DNA from 3 places in the Shewanella oneidensis MR-1 genome. Region 1 is predicted to be linked to each of the others. Evidence: predicted binding sites of a transcription regulator. Region 1 holds the regulator's gene; each other region holds the start of a gene.

Region 1 (5,220 bases):
CTCAATATGCTCGATATGGTTAAAGCGGGAGTCATTTAATGCCACAGCAAGGATTTTACGGCCCCGTCAGCGACGATGTGTGGCAACGTGCCCAAAAAATTAAACTGCTGATCTGCGATGTGGATGGAGTATTCTCTGACGGCCGCATTTATTTGAGCAACTCGGGTGAAGAATTAAAAGCCTTCCACACCCGCGATGGTTATGGTGTACGTTCACTATTGACCAGCGGTTTTCATCTTGCCGTGATTACTGGCCGCCAATCAAGAATTGTTGAAAACCGCATGACTGCCCTTGGGGTCACCCATATTTATCAGGGCGTGGATAATAAATTTGTTCCCTATGAAGAACTGCTATCGATCTACAATGTCACCGCGGAAGAAGTCGCCTATATCGGTGACGATATTGTTGATCTGCCGGTGATGAATGTGGTCGGCCTAGCCGTCTGCGTCGCCGATGGTCATCCCTATGTACGCCAACATGCCCATTTTGTAACTCAGTTAAATGGCGGCCATGGCGCGCTCAGGGAGCTGACGGATCTGCTATTACTGAGTCAAAACAAATTCACCTCAGCCCATGGGATGAGCATATGAGTCGTGTGACCCTCGCCATTATCGCCTTTTTTGGTACTGCGCTGGTGCTGTATTGGCAAGTGCAGCAAAAACGCGGTGGCGATACGGATGACAGCTTGAACAACTCTGACAGACCCGATTACATTATCGAAGATCTGCGCAGTATCGAGTTTAACGAGCAAGGGCAAGTCAATAGTCGGGTGACGGCAAAGCACATGGAACACTATGAGCTGAAAAATCAAACCGACTTTACTCAACCAGTCTATCTTGTCTATCCCGACCAAGGTAAAGCAAAATGGCAGATCCGAGCAGATCTTGGTCGGCTCAACAAAGAAACTGGCAAGGTTGTATTAGAAAATAATGTTATTATCGATGCCATCAACCCAGGTGAACCGATACAAACCTTGTCCACCAGTTTTTTAGAACTCGATCTCAACACTATGATAATGACCTCTGACCGCATCATTTACGTCACAGGGAAAGATTTTAATATTCAAGGGCAAGGCCTTTATGCCGACCTTAACGCGCAGGAAGTGCAATTGACCAGTCAGGTAGTAGGAACCTATGAAGCAAAATAACATATTACTTGCCAGCCTAATGCTCATGACAAGCATGAGCACCTTCGCCAAAGTCGGTGACTTACAGCAAGAAGTTAAGATTAAAGCGGTCAGCCAAACTGCTGATATTAAAAACAATCAGATCATTTTCTTCGGCCCAGTTGAAGTCGTACAAGGTTCAATCAAAATCAATGCGGATCAACTCCGTGCATTTTCAGCCGAAGGCGAAAACAGCAAGATTCTAGTGGCGACAGGTAATCCAGCAACCTATAGCCAGATCCTCGACGATGGCCGCCCAGCATCTGCTAGCGCCAAAGAAATTCGCTATGAAATGGCCACGAGGACCTTGACGCTAACAGGCACCGCCACCCTTGACCAAGCGGGTAGCCAAGTCACAGGCAATCTAATTCGTTACAATATCATTCAGCAAAAACTGATCGCCGAAAGTACCGGCAATGGTGACGATCGTGTGATTACCATTATTCAACCTGATAACTATCAGGAAGAACTGAAAAACGCACCTGCGGATAAACCTGTGAAAAAACAGGACTCTAAATGACCCAAATCACCTTAAAAGCACAGAATCTGGCCAAGAGTTATAAAAGCCGTCAGGTTGTTAAAGATGTCAGCCTCACGGTTAAAACGGGTCAAGTTGTTGGCCTGCTTGGCCCAAACGGCGCAGGTAAAACTACCACCTTTTACATGGTAGTGGGCTTAGTAAAAAGCGATAAAGGTCATATCTTTATCGACGATGATGATTTAACTGCCGACCCTATGCATCTGCGTGCTCGCAAAGGTATTGGTTACCTGCCACAGGAAGCCAGTATCTTTCGCAAATTAACCGTGCACGACAATATCATGGCGGTACTGCAAACCCGTAAAGAACTCAATAGCGACCAGCGCGAAGAAGCACTAGAGCAGCTATTAGAAGAGTTCCATATCACCCATATTCGTGACAGCCAAGGCATGTCCTTATCGGGCGGCGAACGTCGTCGTGTCGAAATTGCCCGCGCATTAGCGGCTAACCCAAAGTTTATTTTGCTCGATGAACCCTTTGCGGGCGTTGATCCAATCTCGGTTATCGATATCAAGAAAATTATCGAGCAACTCAAAAGTCGAGGTCTTGGAGTATTGATTACTGACCACAATGTGCGCGAGACCTTAGATGTCTGTGAACATGCTTACATTGTCAGTCACGGCAGTCTTATCGCCGAAGGAACTCCTGCAGAGATCTTAGACAATCAGCAAGTTAGGGCTGTGTACTTAGGTGAACAATTCAGGCTATAGTTACTAAAACTGAGCTAATCAGCCTTGAATTTGGCAGCGCAAAGCGCCATCAGTATGATATCAAGCGACCTAAACTCACAATAATAACGTAGGGATCAGCGGTAACATGAAAGCGTCACTCCAGCTCAAACTGGGTCAACAGTTAACCATGACGCCACAACTACAGCAGGCCATTCGTCTGTTGCAATTGTCGTCATTAGAACTGCAGCAAGAGATCCAGCAAGCCTTAGACTCTAATCCTCTTCTCGAGCTGGAAGAGGAGCAATTCGATGCGCCTAGCGAACGTAAACAAGATCTCGCTGATACCGATTTTAGTGAAACCAGCGCCCAGCCACAGGAGCAAGACAACTCCACCGTGGATATTGCCGAGTCACTGACCAAAGAATCCCTGCCCGAAGAGCTCCCCATGGACACCACTTGGGATGAAGTCTTTACCGCATCGCCCAATTCTGGCTCGGGCGCTAGCCGTGAAGATGATATGCCGTTCCAAGGGGAAACCAGCGAGGGGCTATACGAACATTTAGAATGGCAAAAAAACCTCACACCATTCTCAGAAACTGACTTAGCCATAGCCACTGCCATTATTGATGCCATAGATGATCAAGGCTATCTCACTCAAAGCACTGAAGATATTCTCGAAGCCATGGGCAACCCCGAGATAGAACTGGATGAAGTTGAAGCGGTACTTAAACGTATTCAACACTTCGATCCCGTTGGCGTTGCGGCAAGGGATTTAAGCGAATGTTTACTGATCCAGCTATCCCATTTTTCTCCTGATACTCCGCATCTCGAAAATGCCCGCATGTTGATCAAAGATCATCTTGATCTGATCGCTGCCCGCGACTTTAGACTGTTAATGCGTAAGACCAAACTCAAAGAAGACGAGTTAAGGGATAGCATTGCGCTTATCCAAACCTTGAATCCTCGTCCTGGCTTACTCATCACTGCAGTCGATGAAGAATATGTGGTCCCAGATGTCTCAGTTTCGAAAAAAAATGGCCGCTGGGTCGTTGAGCTTAACCCCGATTGCATGCCCAAAATCAATGTCAATCAGCAATATGCAGCAATGGCTCGTAGTTCAAAAAATCAAGCAGACAGCCAATTTATTCGTGGCCATTTGCAGGAAGCCAAATGGTTTATCAAAAGCCTTGAAAGCCGCAACGAAACACTGCTCAAGGTGGCAAACTGCATAGTGCAATACCAACAAGGTTTCTTCGAATACGGTGAAGAAGCCATGAAACCCATGGTCCTAAACGATATCGCCGAAGCGGTAGAAATGCATGAGTCCACCATTTCACGGGTGACCACTCAAAAATACATGCATACCCCAAAAGGACTTTTTGAACTAAAATACTTCTTCTCAAGCCACGTCGGGACAGATGATGGCGGTGAGTGCTCATCCACGGCAATCAGGGCTTTCATTAAGAAACTGGTTGCAGCGGAAAACCAGAAAAAACCATTGAGCGACAGCAAGATGGCTCAACTTCTGGCAGAACAGGGAATTAACGTTGCGCGCAGAACCATTGCGAAGTATCGAGAAGCGATGCTTATTCCCCCTTCCAATCAGCGTAAAAGTTTATAGCCTATTATGGATATCGGAGGACGTTTCTATGCAAATACACCTAAGTGGACACCATATCGAGATTACTGAATCGTTACGGGCATATGTTGAGGAAAAGTTTTCAAAACTTGAACGTCATTTCGAACAGATCAATAATGTGCACGTTGTGCTCAATGTTGAAAAAATGCAACAAATTGCCGAAGCGAGAATCAACCTCACCGGTGGTGAAGTCTTCGCGACTTCAGAGCATGCAGATATGTATGCTGCCATAGACGTCCTGATTGATAAACTTGATCGTCAGGTTATTAAACACAAAGAGAAGTTAACAAAACACTAGCAATGGAACTTCGTACCATACTGCGGCCGGAGTGCACAACCTGCGCCACTCCAGGCAGTAAGAAAAAGGTACTGGAACTTATCAGCGACTTAGCCGCTGCCCAGTACCCCACCCTATCATCTCAAGCGATCTTCGAAAGCCTTGTGGCGCGCGAAAAGATGGGTAGCACAGGTATAGGTAACGGTATCGCCATTCCACATGGTCGATTAACCGATATAACACAACCCATAGCGATATTGATAAAATGTGAGGAGCCGATAGCCTTTGATGCTATCGATAAACAACCTGTCGATATTTTATTTGCGCTACTCGTGCCTGCCAATCAATGTCAGCAGCACTTAAGCACCTTGTCCTGCATGGCTGAAAAGCTGAGCGACAAGCAAGTATTGAAACAATTGCGTAAGACGCATGATGAAACGGAACTCTATCAGGTAATCATTGGATGAAACTGGTCATAGTGTCAGGGCGTTCAGGCTCAGGCAAATCGGTCGCACTTAGAGTGCTTGAAGATCTCGGCTACTATTGTGTCGATAATTTGCCTTTGCCGTTAATCGGCAGTTTGCTTGAACAGCTCAAAGGCAGTAACGATCTCGTCGCCATCAGTGTCGACGTGCGTAACCTGCCGGAGCAAGACAAAGTCCTGGTCAAACAGCTTGCAAGCCTACCTGAGGGCACTGAGCTCACTAGCTTTTTTCTAAATTCCAGCGATAAAGTCCTGCTCAAGCGCTATAGCGAAACCCGCCGTTTACATCCCTTGTCTAAGAGTCGTGTTTCACTGCAAGAAGCCATTAAACTCGAAGGCAAGCTGCTAGAGCCGCTGTCACAACAAATGGATCACTACATAGATACCTCCAATCTAAATATCTATGAACTCAGTGACCAAGTGCGGCAAATTCTGCTTGGCAGTGT
Region 2 (5,220 bases), 720 kb from region 1:
TGGCAATACTGTTGATGTTCAACAAGAACAATCGGCATTTATGCAAAATGCCCTTGAATATCAAATGTCTCTGGGTTTTTTAGACAGTAAATTTAGCGGCATGAAAAAAGCGCTGAGAGGGGATTAATCATGGGTTTATTTAATATCTTCGATGTTGCGGGTTCTGGCATGTCTGCCCAGTCTCTGCGGCTTAATACCACCGCGAGTAACATTGCTAACGCCGATTCAGTATCTAGCAGTATTGATAAAACGTATCGTTCACGTCATCCCATTTTTGAAGCCGAAATGGCAAAGGCCCAGAGTCAACAACAGGCCTCTCAAGGTGTGGCGGTAAAAGGTATTGTTGAAAGTGATAAGCCCTTATTAAAAGAGTATTCACCGGATCATCCGATGGCGGATGGTGATGGCTTTATTTATAAGCCTAATGTGAATGTCATGGAAGAAATGGCGGACATGATCTCTGCCTCTCGCTCATATCAGATGAATGTTCAAGTAGCTGAGGCGGCAAAATCTATGCTGCAACAAACACTTGGGATGGGTAAATAATATGCGTTATTTAGGAGGTAAGTTGTGAGCCTCATTAACCAAATGAGTCAAACCTCATCGCAGGTGACTCAAACAAAAAATCAACCGAATACGGTATCAACCAATAACACCAAGACGTCGACTAATTCTACCGGCAATCCATTTTTGGATGGATTACGTTTACCGAGTAATTCAGCAGTACCTGAAGCAAAGAGCCAGCAGCTGACCCAAGAGGATTTTTTCTCATTACTCAGTCAGCAGTTATCGATGCAGGACCCCTTTAAGCCCGTTGATAACGATCAGATGATTGCGCAAATGGCATCGTTTTCTACCGTCGATGGCATTTCTAAGCTCAATGATCAAATTGTTAATTTAAACAGTGTGATGACATCGAGCCAAGCATTACAAGCATCGGGATTAGTCGGACGTAAAGTGCTATTACCGACGGATACTGGATATATATCTGCAGAAAGTCCTGGTTTAAATGGCGTAATCAGTACTTCAGAAAAAATTCCCGTCATCAACATTCGAATCGAAGATGAGAAAGGGCAAGTGGTCAGAACATTTACTGTCGATGGTAGCAAGGGCGGTAACACTGATGTCAAGTGGGATGGTTTGAACGATAAAGGGGAACCTGTTGCCGCAGGCAATTACTCCATCAAAGCATCGGGTTTGGTGAATGATAAATCGCAAGCGTTAGCAGTATCGACCTATGGGCATGTGACCAGTGTTTCCTTAGGTACTGCAGCGACCGGTGCCATTTTGAACCTCAAAGGTGGAATGGCCTTTAAGTTGTCGGATGTGCTTGCTATTACAGAAGTTTAATGGTTATCAAGATTGTAAATGGACCTTACTTGTCCATTATTGAATTGAGCAAATGTAGAGGTGAATTATGTCGTTTAACATTGCATTGAGTGGCATTTCTGCTGCGCAGAAAGATTTGAACACTACGGCGAACAACATTGCGAATGCGAATACCATTGGCTTTAAAGAATCGCGCGCTGAATTTGCGGATGTTTACGCTAATTCAATTTTCTCAAACTCAAAAACGGCTGTGGGTGGCGGGGTGGCAACAAGCCAAGTGGCGCAGCAATTCCACCAAGGCAGTCTGCAGTTGACTAATAACTCGTTGGATTTGGCGATTAAAGGTGGTGGTTTTTTTGTGACAGCGTCTGAGATCGGTACATTGGATCATCAGTTTACCCGTGCTGGTGCATTTAAAGTCGATAAAAATAATTATATGGTTGACTCTGCAGGTAATTTTTTGCAGACCTTCCCAGTGGATAAAGATGGTAACTCCACTTCTGTCAGTTTGACTACGGCTAAACCTGTGCAAATTCCTGATACCGCGGGTAGCCCTGTTCAGACTGAAAACGTGACTTTGCAGATGAACCTCAATGCAAAAGAAGGTTCACTCGACCCTGCTGCTTTTGATCCTTTAGACTCCAAAACCTATAACAGCGTTACATCCATGACGATTTATGACTCATTGGGTGAGCCACATATTATGACTACCTATTTTGTGAAGCCAAACAACGGCTCTTACAATGGTGAAAACAACTGGGTTGCCTACTATGCCATTGATGGCAAGCAAGTCGATGTATCAGGTCCCGCAGGAACCTATCAGACAGACACCAATGGTGATGGTACTCCCGATGCAACTGGTACAGCTCAAACCACTGGTGGCTGGAAGGGATCGGTTCTGAAGTTTAACTCTGTCGGTGTGTATACAGGGAGTGATCCTGCAGTAGTTACCACGGAAGCGTTAGGGGTAGGTGGTGCTGGTGTTTTAGGTCCTGGTGCCGATGGCACCCAAGCCGTAAATATCAAGTTCAATGCGCCAACGCAATACTCTGCTCCCTTTGCCGCCACAGAATTGTCACAGGATGGCACCACCGTTGGACGTTTAACCAATGTCGAAATCGGTGAAGATGGTTTGATCACTGCGAGTTACTCCAATGGTTCAACAGTGCCATTAGCCCGTGTTGCTTTAGTACGCTTTGCGAACGAACAAGGTTTGACGCAAGTGGGTAATACTTCATGGAAGGCGAGTTTATCGTCAGGTCCAGCCTTGGCTGGTGAGCCTAATAGTGGCACCTTTGGTAGTCTCAGTTCTTCGGCGTTAGAGCAATCTAACATCGACTTGACGACCGAGCTGGTGGATTTGATTTCAGCCCAACGTAATTTCCAAGCCAACTCACGTACATTGGAAGTGAATAACACGCTGCAACAAACGGTACTGCAAATTCGTTAAGTTGATTTATCCCTCTTCTAAGTGTTGCCGCTTACGGCAACACTTAGCCTCTTTCTGTAATGCCTTCACTTTCTTATTAAACATTTCTAATTTATCAGTCAATTAGCTGCTTGTTTTATTGGCATGATGCTTGCTTTGCTATTGTCATGTTGAAAATTTGACGGAGCAGTCTGTGGACAAATTCCTCTATATATCCATGAGCGGTGCTAAGCAAAATATGAATGAGTTGGCATTGCGTGCCAACAACTTAGCTAACGCCAATACCGACGGATTTAAGTCTGATATGGCACAAGCCAGATCGATGCAAGCCTTTGGTGAAGGATTGCCTACAAGGGTGTTTGCCATGGTTGAAACCCCCTCCGCCAATTTTCGTTCAGGCCCGATTAAAAGCACTGGACGCGATCTTGACGTTGCCATTAAAGGTGATGGTTGGTTCGCTGTGCAAGCACAGGATGGTAGCGAGGCCTATACCCGTTCCGGTAGTTTAAGCTTTGACTCAACGGGTTTATTGCATAACGACCGTGGAAATCCGGTAATGGGTGATGCGGGGCCGATTGTATTACCGCTGCCGATTGAAAAGGTCACGATTTCTCAGGACGGGATTATCTCTGTTCGGCCTCAAGGTGCGACGACGGAAGTCGTCGAAGAGGTTGGACGGTTAAAGCTGGTTAACCCCGGCAACGCACAAATGATGCGTGGCGAGGATGGGTTATTCCGTTTGGTGTCAGGTGATCCTGCCCCAGCCGATCCCAGTGTGTCTGTTGAAAGTGGTGCTGTAGAGGGCAGTAACGTCAATTCCGTGGATGAGATGGTGTCTTTAATTGACCTACAGCGACAATTTGAATTGCAAGTCAAGATGATGAAAACCGCGGAAGAAAATGATCGCGCTTCATCTTCACTCATGCGGATTAGTTAGGAGATAAATTATGCATCCAGCGTTATGGATTAGTAAAACTGGCTTAGACGCACAGCAAACTGATATTTCGGTGATTTCAAACAACGTCGCAAACGCCAGCACCGTAGGCTACAAAAAGAGCCGCGCGGTATTTGAAGATTTGTTATATCAAACGGTTAACCAAGCAGGGGGCATTAGCGCCTCTAACACTAAGTTGCCAAACGGTTTAAACATTGGTGCGGGTACCAAAGTGGTAGCCACTCAAAAAATGTTTACCCAAGGCAATATGCTGACCACGGATAACTCGCTCGATCTGATGATTGAAGGCCCTGGTTTTTTCGAAATCCAGTTACCCGATGGCACTACAGCTTATACTCGTAATGGTCAATTTACCTTAGATGATACTGGGCAAATTGTAACGCCGGGTTCGGGCTATGTGTTGCAACCACCGATCACGATTCCGGAAGATGCGACCAGTATTACAGTATCAGCCGAAGGTGAAGTCTCGGTAAAAACACCGGGCGCGGCAGAAAACCAAGTCGTGGGTCAGCTCAGTATGACCGACTTTATTAACCCATCGGGTTTAGATCCTATGGGACAAAACCTGTACACCGAAACCGGTGCCAGCGGTACACCGATCCAAGGTACTGCATCTCTGGATGGTATGGGGGCGATTCGTCAAGGTGCGTTAGAAACCTCTAACGTGAACGTGACCGAAGAGCTGGTTAACCTTATTGAAAGTCAGCGGATTTATGAGATGAACTCCAAAGTCATTTCGGCGGTCGATCAGATGCTGGCTTATGTGAATCAGAATTTATAGAGGCACATGATCATGGCTAGATATTTACTATTGGCCGCTGCGCTCTTGCTGACGGCATGTAGTTCAACCCCAAAGAAGCCGATTGCGGATGATCCCTTCTATGCTCCTGTTTACCCCGAAGCGCCACCAACCAAGATTGCGGCCACAGGGTCCATTTACCAAGATAGTCAAGCGGCCAGTCTTTATTCGGATATTCGCGCCCATAAAGTCGGCGACATTATCACTATCGTACTAAAAGAAGCGACCCAAGCTAAAAAAAGTGCTGGTAATCAGATCAAAAAAGGCTCTGATATGACGCTCGATCCGGTTTATGCGGGTGGCAGTAATCTGTCTTTAGGCGGTATCCCCCTCGACCTACGCTACAAAGATAGCATGAATACTAAGCGCGAATCCGATGCAGATCAAAGCAATAGCTTAGATGGCAGTATCTCCGCCAATATTATGCAAGTGCTCAATAACGGTAACTTAGTCGTGCGCGGTGAAAAGTGGATTTCAATCAACAATGGTGATGAGTTTATCCGCGTGACCGGTATTGTGCGCTCGCAAGATATCAAGCCAGATAACACAATCGATTCAACCCGTATGGCCAATGCGCGTATTCAATATAGCGGTACTGGTACTTTCGCCGAAGCGCAAAAAGTGGGCTGGTTAAGCCAGTTCTTTATGAGCGACTGGTGGCCCTTCTAAGGAGTCATATCATGAAATGTAAACTCATTTTTGCCGTTT
Region 3 (5,220 bases), 710 kb from region 1:
ATAATCCTATTTTTGCTAACAACCTTTGCTTTGTCTGTAAAAATGATGCTGTGTCGATTTATGTACGTTCAAGTAATTTTGTATTAAAAACGGTGGGAGAAGCGCTACAAGATGGTAATATTGGCGACCAAATCCGAGTCAAAAATAGTAGCTCTAACAAAGAGCTAGATGCCACAGTCACGGCCATTGGCGAAGTAGAAGTTAGAATGTAAAATAGGCTAAAGCTTTTTGATGAGCTGCCGATACCCCAGTTAAGAAATCCCGTATACATGACGCTGGAGCCTAAAATGGCAATTGATATTAGCAAATTTAACGCCGGAACGGCTGCACAAGTCCGTTCAAACAGCACTAAACAGAGCAGCGAAAGCGAGCAATCATCTCAGGTAGCGGCTAAATCGACTCAACAAAAGGGTGATTCTTTTGTCATTACAGCTCAAGCTCAACAGTTACAAGGAGCTCACACTAAAATGGCAAGTCTCCCAGAAGTCGACCAAAAGAAAGTAGCTGAAATCAAACAAGCGATTGCAGAAGGTCGCTACAAAATTGATCCCGAAAAGTTGGCCGCCAATATCGCCAACTTTGAAGCAGAATTAAACGAGCTTAATTAAAGAGTAACTATGACTGAAATAGCTAAACTGGTAGATCAACAACACGCCCATTTGGCTGTTCTTAAACAAATTATCCTTAAAGAAAAAGGCGCTTTGGTTGACCAGAACGCCGATTTGCTTTTATCGCTGGCTGACCAAAAATCTAAATGCTTACAAGCTCTAAAGGCAAATGATGACTTTCTTGCCAATCACAGTGATAAATCGTTGCTCACTGAGCAAGCAGAATTGTCGGCTAAAATGGCTGTGGTCAAAGAAGCACTCATCGAGTGTAAAGATCTCAACGCACAAAATGCCAGTTTGATAGAAATGAATCTTGCTAGCCTAAACCGCTTTGCTCAGGCCTTGCAGGCGAGTCGAAATGCCACCACGCTGACGTATAACGATAAAGGCAAAACATCGACCTTTTCAAGCTTAGGCAATGATTTAAAAGCTTAAAGCGTTATCAATCCAAACGGGTTAGAAACAAAAACCGCGCTAAATTAGCGCGGTTTTTGTTATTGATAGCCTGTATGAGTTCAGATGTATTAGTTCAGACTAGATCTGAGCCATCACTTAAAAGTAAGTGACTTCTTTAATTCTTTGTGGGCGACTCTGCTGTTGATAAATTTGCCATACTTTAGAAAAATCGAGTTCTAACTCAGTAACATAGTGCTCACCTGCGGGATAGCTTTTTACAACTCTTGCACCGCGGATCACCCCTGTAACAGAAGCCTTAACATTGTCATCTGTGAGCATCCAATCACTGACACTGCTGTTAGCGGTGATCTTTTGTCCATATACTTGTTCGGCCAGTTCACGGTAAGCCACAATTTTAGACGCCTGCATCGCCATCAAGACTCTTTGGGATTGCTCTTTGGCAGGTTGCGTCGCCAAAGGTGCATAACCGATAGCCGTCAGCTTAGGGAAGCTTGTTGGAGGCACATCCTCCCATTCCACATACTTATCTTTAGCGGCACAACCAGTAAGTAGAAGCGCCGCGATAACTAAAAGGTAGCGTTTCATTTTTCATCTCCTAACACACGCACTTCGTTCATGCCGGGGGCCGACTGGCGATATAAAATCCCATCGTGAGAGATTATTTGCTCAGAGGGCTGCATATAATTGCTCAATTCTTTTTGTGTGACAAAAGTTTGCGAAGCAGAGACCACTCGATTATTGCTTAACGTTACAATTCGAGTATTAATCGCCAAACCATTGGTTGTCGGACTCATTGTGGAGACCACAATATGATCGACAGGCAAGTTAGTAGATAGTTTTTGCCAATCACGCGTCAAAATAAAATCGCCATCGCCTGTGACACGAAGTCCATCACCAAGATTTAACTCCACCACATTAAATTGAAAACTGTGCAAAGATGCCATGAGTCCCTGCTGCAATTGCAGCGCAACCGCATTGGTACTGCTCATATCACCCACTAACACAGGTGTGGTAACGACAATGGGTTGATCAGGACGCAATGCATCATTTTGCTTGACTAACTCAGTCACGATACGTTGTGCCAAATGGTTAATCACCGCCGTCGGCGGCAAACCATTGCCATCAACTAAGCTAGGTTTTGGCGGAGCAACGGGTTTGGTCGCACACCCAACCAGCACCAAAAGAGCTAGGGGAATGAACGCACGCTTTAGCATGGAAGTAACCTCATTATCGATATCAATGCGCCTCAAAGCGAGCCGCGATCTTTGTCAAAAAGATTGCAATTATTAGACCAAGTCAAAAAACAGGCCCAACTAACTCACCTGATTATCGACAGCTGTGCCAATAACTTTACCCTATATACCTATTCAGCAACTTCAAGTTGTTTGGGATATCTCATAAATCAGGCACGGAACTTGCTTTTAGAGCCTATAAAACTGCCATTAAACTGACTCACTGATTGGCACAACTTACGTAAGGGCTCATTGATGAACATACTCAAAAAGAACTTGCTCATAATTAGCAGCCTAGTGCTGGCAATACTTCAGGCCAATCAAGTGCACGCTGAATGGGTCGAAGCCAGTGGTGAAGCGATCATCACCAACGGCAACATTGCCCAAGCGAGGGAAGAAGCCATCAATCAAGCGGTGAGCTATGCCACCCTCAGTACAGGGATCCAAATTTCCAGTGAACAACAAACCATTAACGGCAATCTGACACAAAACAGCTTTGCCATTAATCGTTATGCCCAAGCAATCAGTATTCAACTCGTCAACGAACGCATTCAGGGAAATAAAATTTATGTTTCGCTTAGACTCGACCTCAATGACGACCCAACCCAACAATGCCCAGCGGGTCAATTAAAAGCAGCGATTCTGATTCCCCAAGCGCAAATAAAAGACCGAGCACAATTACGCTACGGCCAATTATCAGGTTTTGAAGAAGTTATCTCCGAAAAACTCGGTAATAGTATCGATGGTTACTCATCGACAGGATTTAGCCATACCCATGCCAAAGAAAGGCTCGATATCGCACAAGAACTGGTAGATGTTCGCGGTTATCGGCTTCCGAGTTGGCTAAGTGAAATTACCGATAGCCAATATATTTTACTACCGCAAATTATTGATATTTCGACAGAGCCAGTACAAGCCACCTTTATGGGATGGTGGGACGAAGCGCCACAAAGGCAGTTTCAAATAAAACTCAGCCTTTATCATGGGATCAGCGGTGAAGAAGTGTGGAGCAAAACCTACAGCACCTCGGCCCGTTGGGAATTTGAGGAACAAGCTATTGTAGCCCCTAATAGTGATAGATTCTGGCGCTCATCCTATGGCAGAAATATCAGTCAACTTATACAAGAAGCGACCCGAGATATTGATAAAACACTCAACTGCAGGCCACTACTTGGACAAGTCGTCAGCCGTCAAGGTGACAGAATTATCCTCAACTTAGGTCGTAAACATGGGATCCGTGTTAGTGATAAGTTTCAAGTGGTGTTACAACGCAATTTACCGGATAGACTCAATGAAATGCGCGCCATTGCTACCAAAAGCCGAGCAACAGTACAAATTGAACAAGTGAGTGAAGAAAGTGCAACAGCGGTACTCGTTGACCAAAATGCGGTTTACAATGTACAGATAAACGACATTGCGCTTAAGATTTAAGCAACTAAATCATAAGCCTTTTAATCAAAGATAAAACCAGTATAATCACCAGCGTCTCTTCATAGCTCAACAGGATAGAGCAGCCGCCTCCTAAGCGGCCGATCGGGGTTCGAGTCCCTGTGGAGAGACCAGATAGTGATGTCGGTAATATCAAAACGAAAGCTTCCGAGGAAACGGAATGACTGAACTATTTGCCATTAATCTGAGTATTATTGCTAAACGCTGGCCAATTGTGGCTGCTGCGATAAAAAGCCAATCAATTGACCATCTTGATGCGCACTTAGTTCAAGGCCAAAACCAAACTATCAGTGTTAATGGCATTCAGCTCAGCAGCCGTCATGACCGCATCGCTGAAGCACAGCTGTTTATTAGCACCCTTCCCTCAAATGCTCACCAAGTCACGGTTTATGGCGTGGGTATGGGTGATGTTCCAAGTCTGTTGATTGAAAATCCGCACTATACTCGCATTGAAGTATGCATTTTAAATTTGGCAGTATTCGCGTTACTGCTTTGTTACACCGATCAGAGGGAATGGCTAAGTCATCCGAATGTGGTATTAAATGCGATACCTAGTGCCACGCTGCAATTTCCGAATATTGCCATTACCCCAGATCTTAATCTCGTCAGTGATGACAATGCCACACTGAGGGATCTCTTAGTGATGGAGCTTAATCGTGATTTCACCAATCGACACCATCAAATCGATGATCCTGAGATCCTTAAGCGCTTTGCCGATAATCAGGTGTTTATTACTAATGATCCCGATGCTGCCCATTTAACTAAAAGCTACAATCCATACAAAGCAATCGTCATAGGCTCAGGTCCGTCTTTAGAAGAACATTATGCTTATCTTAAGCAGTTGAGTTTAAGCCCATCGAGACCCTTATTGATTGCTGCGGATACGGCTTTGCGTGGATTACTTCATCATCAGATTAAGCCTGATATTGTCGTCTGTATTGACGGTTTAATTTCCTCCTATCATTTGCCTTTGTCAGAAACCCAAGAAATCAATCTTGTGTATTTTCCTCGGGTAGCACCCGAAGTATTAGCCCATTGGTTAGGGCCAAGATTTGTGGCTTATGGCACGAGCAAAATTTACGACAGCATGTCCCAGCTGAACCCCAAGCTGAGGCTGTTTACAAATGGCAGTGTGATTCACCCAGCAATTGATTTAGCCGTCAAGTTACATGCTAAGGAAATCACGCTATTAGGCTGTGACTTTTGTTACTGCAATAATAAGAGTCATGCTTTTTGGAATGATTATCCATTTGAAAGTAAGGATAAATTTGAAAAAATCTGGGTTGAAGCTGTGATACAAAAGGTGAGAGAAGCAAAGCATTGGTTGATTAATGGCAAAGGCCAACGGATTGCAACTGATCTAAATCTTCGCGCTTATTTACGACATTTAGAGCGCTATATTGCTAAACACCCACAGGTGAAATTTTACCAAGCCAGTTTATCGGGAGCGAAGATCCGCGGTTCGCAATATAAGGAGCTGATTTAATGTCGTTCAAACCACATAATTCACCAAA

What was found. Region 1 encodes sigma-54, which starts transcription at its own class of promoters, with help from an activator protein. Its sites were predicted from a motif close to GTTGGCACGNNNNTNGNNT; they were not measured.
Region 2: a site for sigma-54 is predicted at 2,897-2,915, ahead of flgF (flagellar basal-body rod protein FlgF). Genes of this name have one in related genera too.
Region 3: a site for sigma-54 is predicted at 2,353-2,371, ahead of SO_RS15200 (FlgO family outer membrane protein). Genes of this name have one in related genera too.

What each region holds. Positions count from the first base shown of each region.
Region 1 is NC_004347.2:4,099,594-4,104,813, forward strand. Features, by position in the region: gene SO_RS18415 (KpsF/GutQ family sugar-phosphate isomerase) at 1-39, shown strand, start outside; gene kdsC (3-deoxy-manno-octulosonate-8-phosphatase KdsC) at 39-590, shown strand; gene lptC (LPS export ABC transporter periplasmic protein LptC) at 587-1,147, shown strand; gene lptA (lipopolysaccharide transport periplasmic protein LptA) at 1,134-1,685, shown strand; gene lptB (LPS export ABC transporter ATP-binding protein) at 1,682-2,413, shown strand; gene SO_RS18440 (RNA polymerase factor sigma-54) at 2,520-3,995, shown strand; gene hpf (ribosome hibernation promoting factor) at 4,024-4,311, shown strand; gene ptsN (PTS IIA-like nitrogen regulatory protein PtsN) at 4,314-4,757, shown strand; gene rapZ (RNase adapter RapZ) at 4,754-5,220, shown strand, end outside.
Region 2 is NC_004347.2:3,383,203-3,388,422, reverse strand. Features, by position in the region: gene flgB (flagellar basal body rod protein FlgB) at 1-127, shown strand, start outside; gene flgC (flagellar basal body rod protein FlgC) at 130-546, shown strand; gene flgD (flagellar hook assembly protein FlgD) at 571-1,350, shown strand; gene flgE (flagellar hook protein FlgE) at 1,418-2,779, shown strand; gene flgF (flagellar basal-body rod protein FlgF) at 2,952-3,695, shown strand; gene flgG (flagellar basal-body rod protein FlgG) at 3,706-4,494, shown strand; gene flgH (flagellar basal body L-ring protein FlgH) at 4,507-5,181, shown strand; gene SO_RS15130 (flagellar basal body P-ring protein FlgI) at 5,193-5,220, shown strand, end outside.
Region 3 is NC_004347.2:3,391,408-3,396,627, forward strand. Features, by position in the region: gene flgA (flagellar basal body P-ring formation chaperone FlgA) at 1-212, shown strand, start outside; gene flgM (flagellar biosynthesis anti-sigma factor FlgM) at 288-608, shown strand; gene SO_RS15190 (flagella synthesis protein FlgN) at 618-1,043, shown strand; gene SO_RS15195 (LPP20 family lipoprotein) at 1,161-1,610, opposite strand; gene SO_RS15200 (FlgO family outer membrane protein) at 1,607-2,239, opposite strand; gene SO_RS15205 (flagellar assembly protein FlgT) at 2,513-3,688, shown strand; tRNA gene SO_RS15210 (tRNA-Arg) at 3,744-3,819, shown strand; gene SO_RS15215 (motility associated factor glycosyltransferase family protein) at 3,867-5,192, shown strand; gene SO_RS15220 (hypothetical protein) at 5,192-5,220, shown strand, end outside.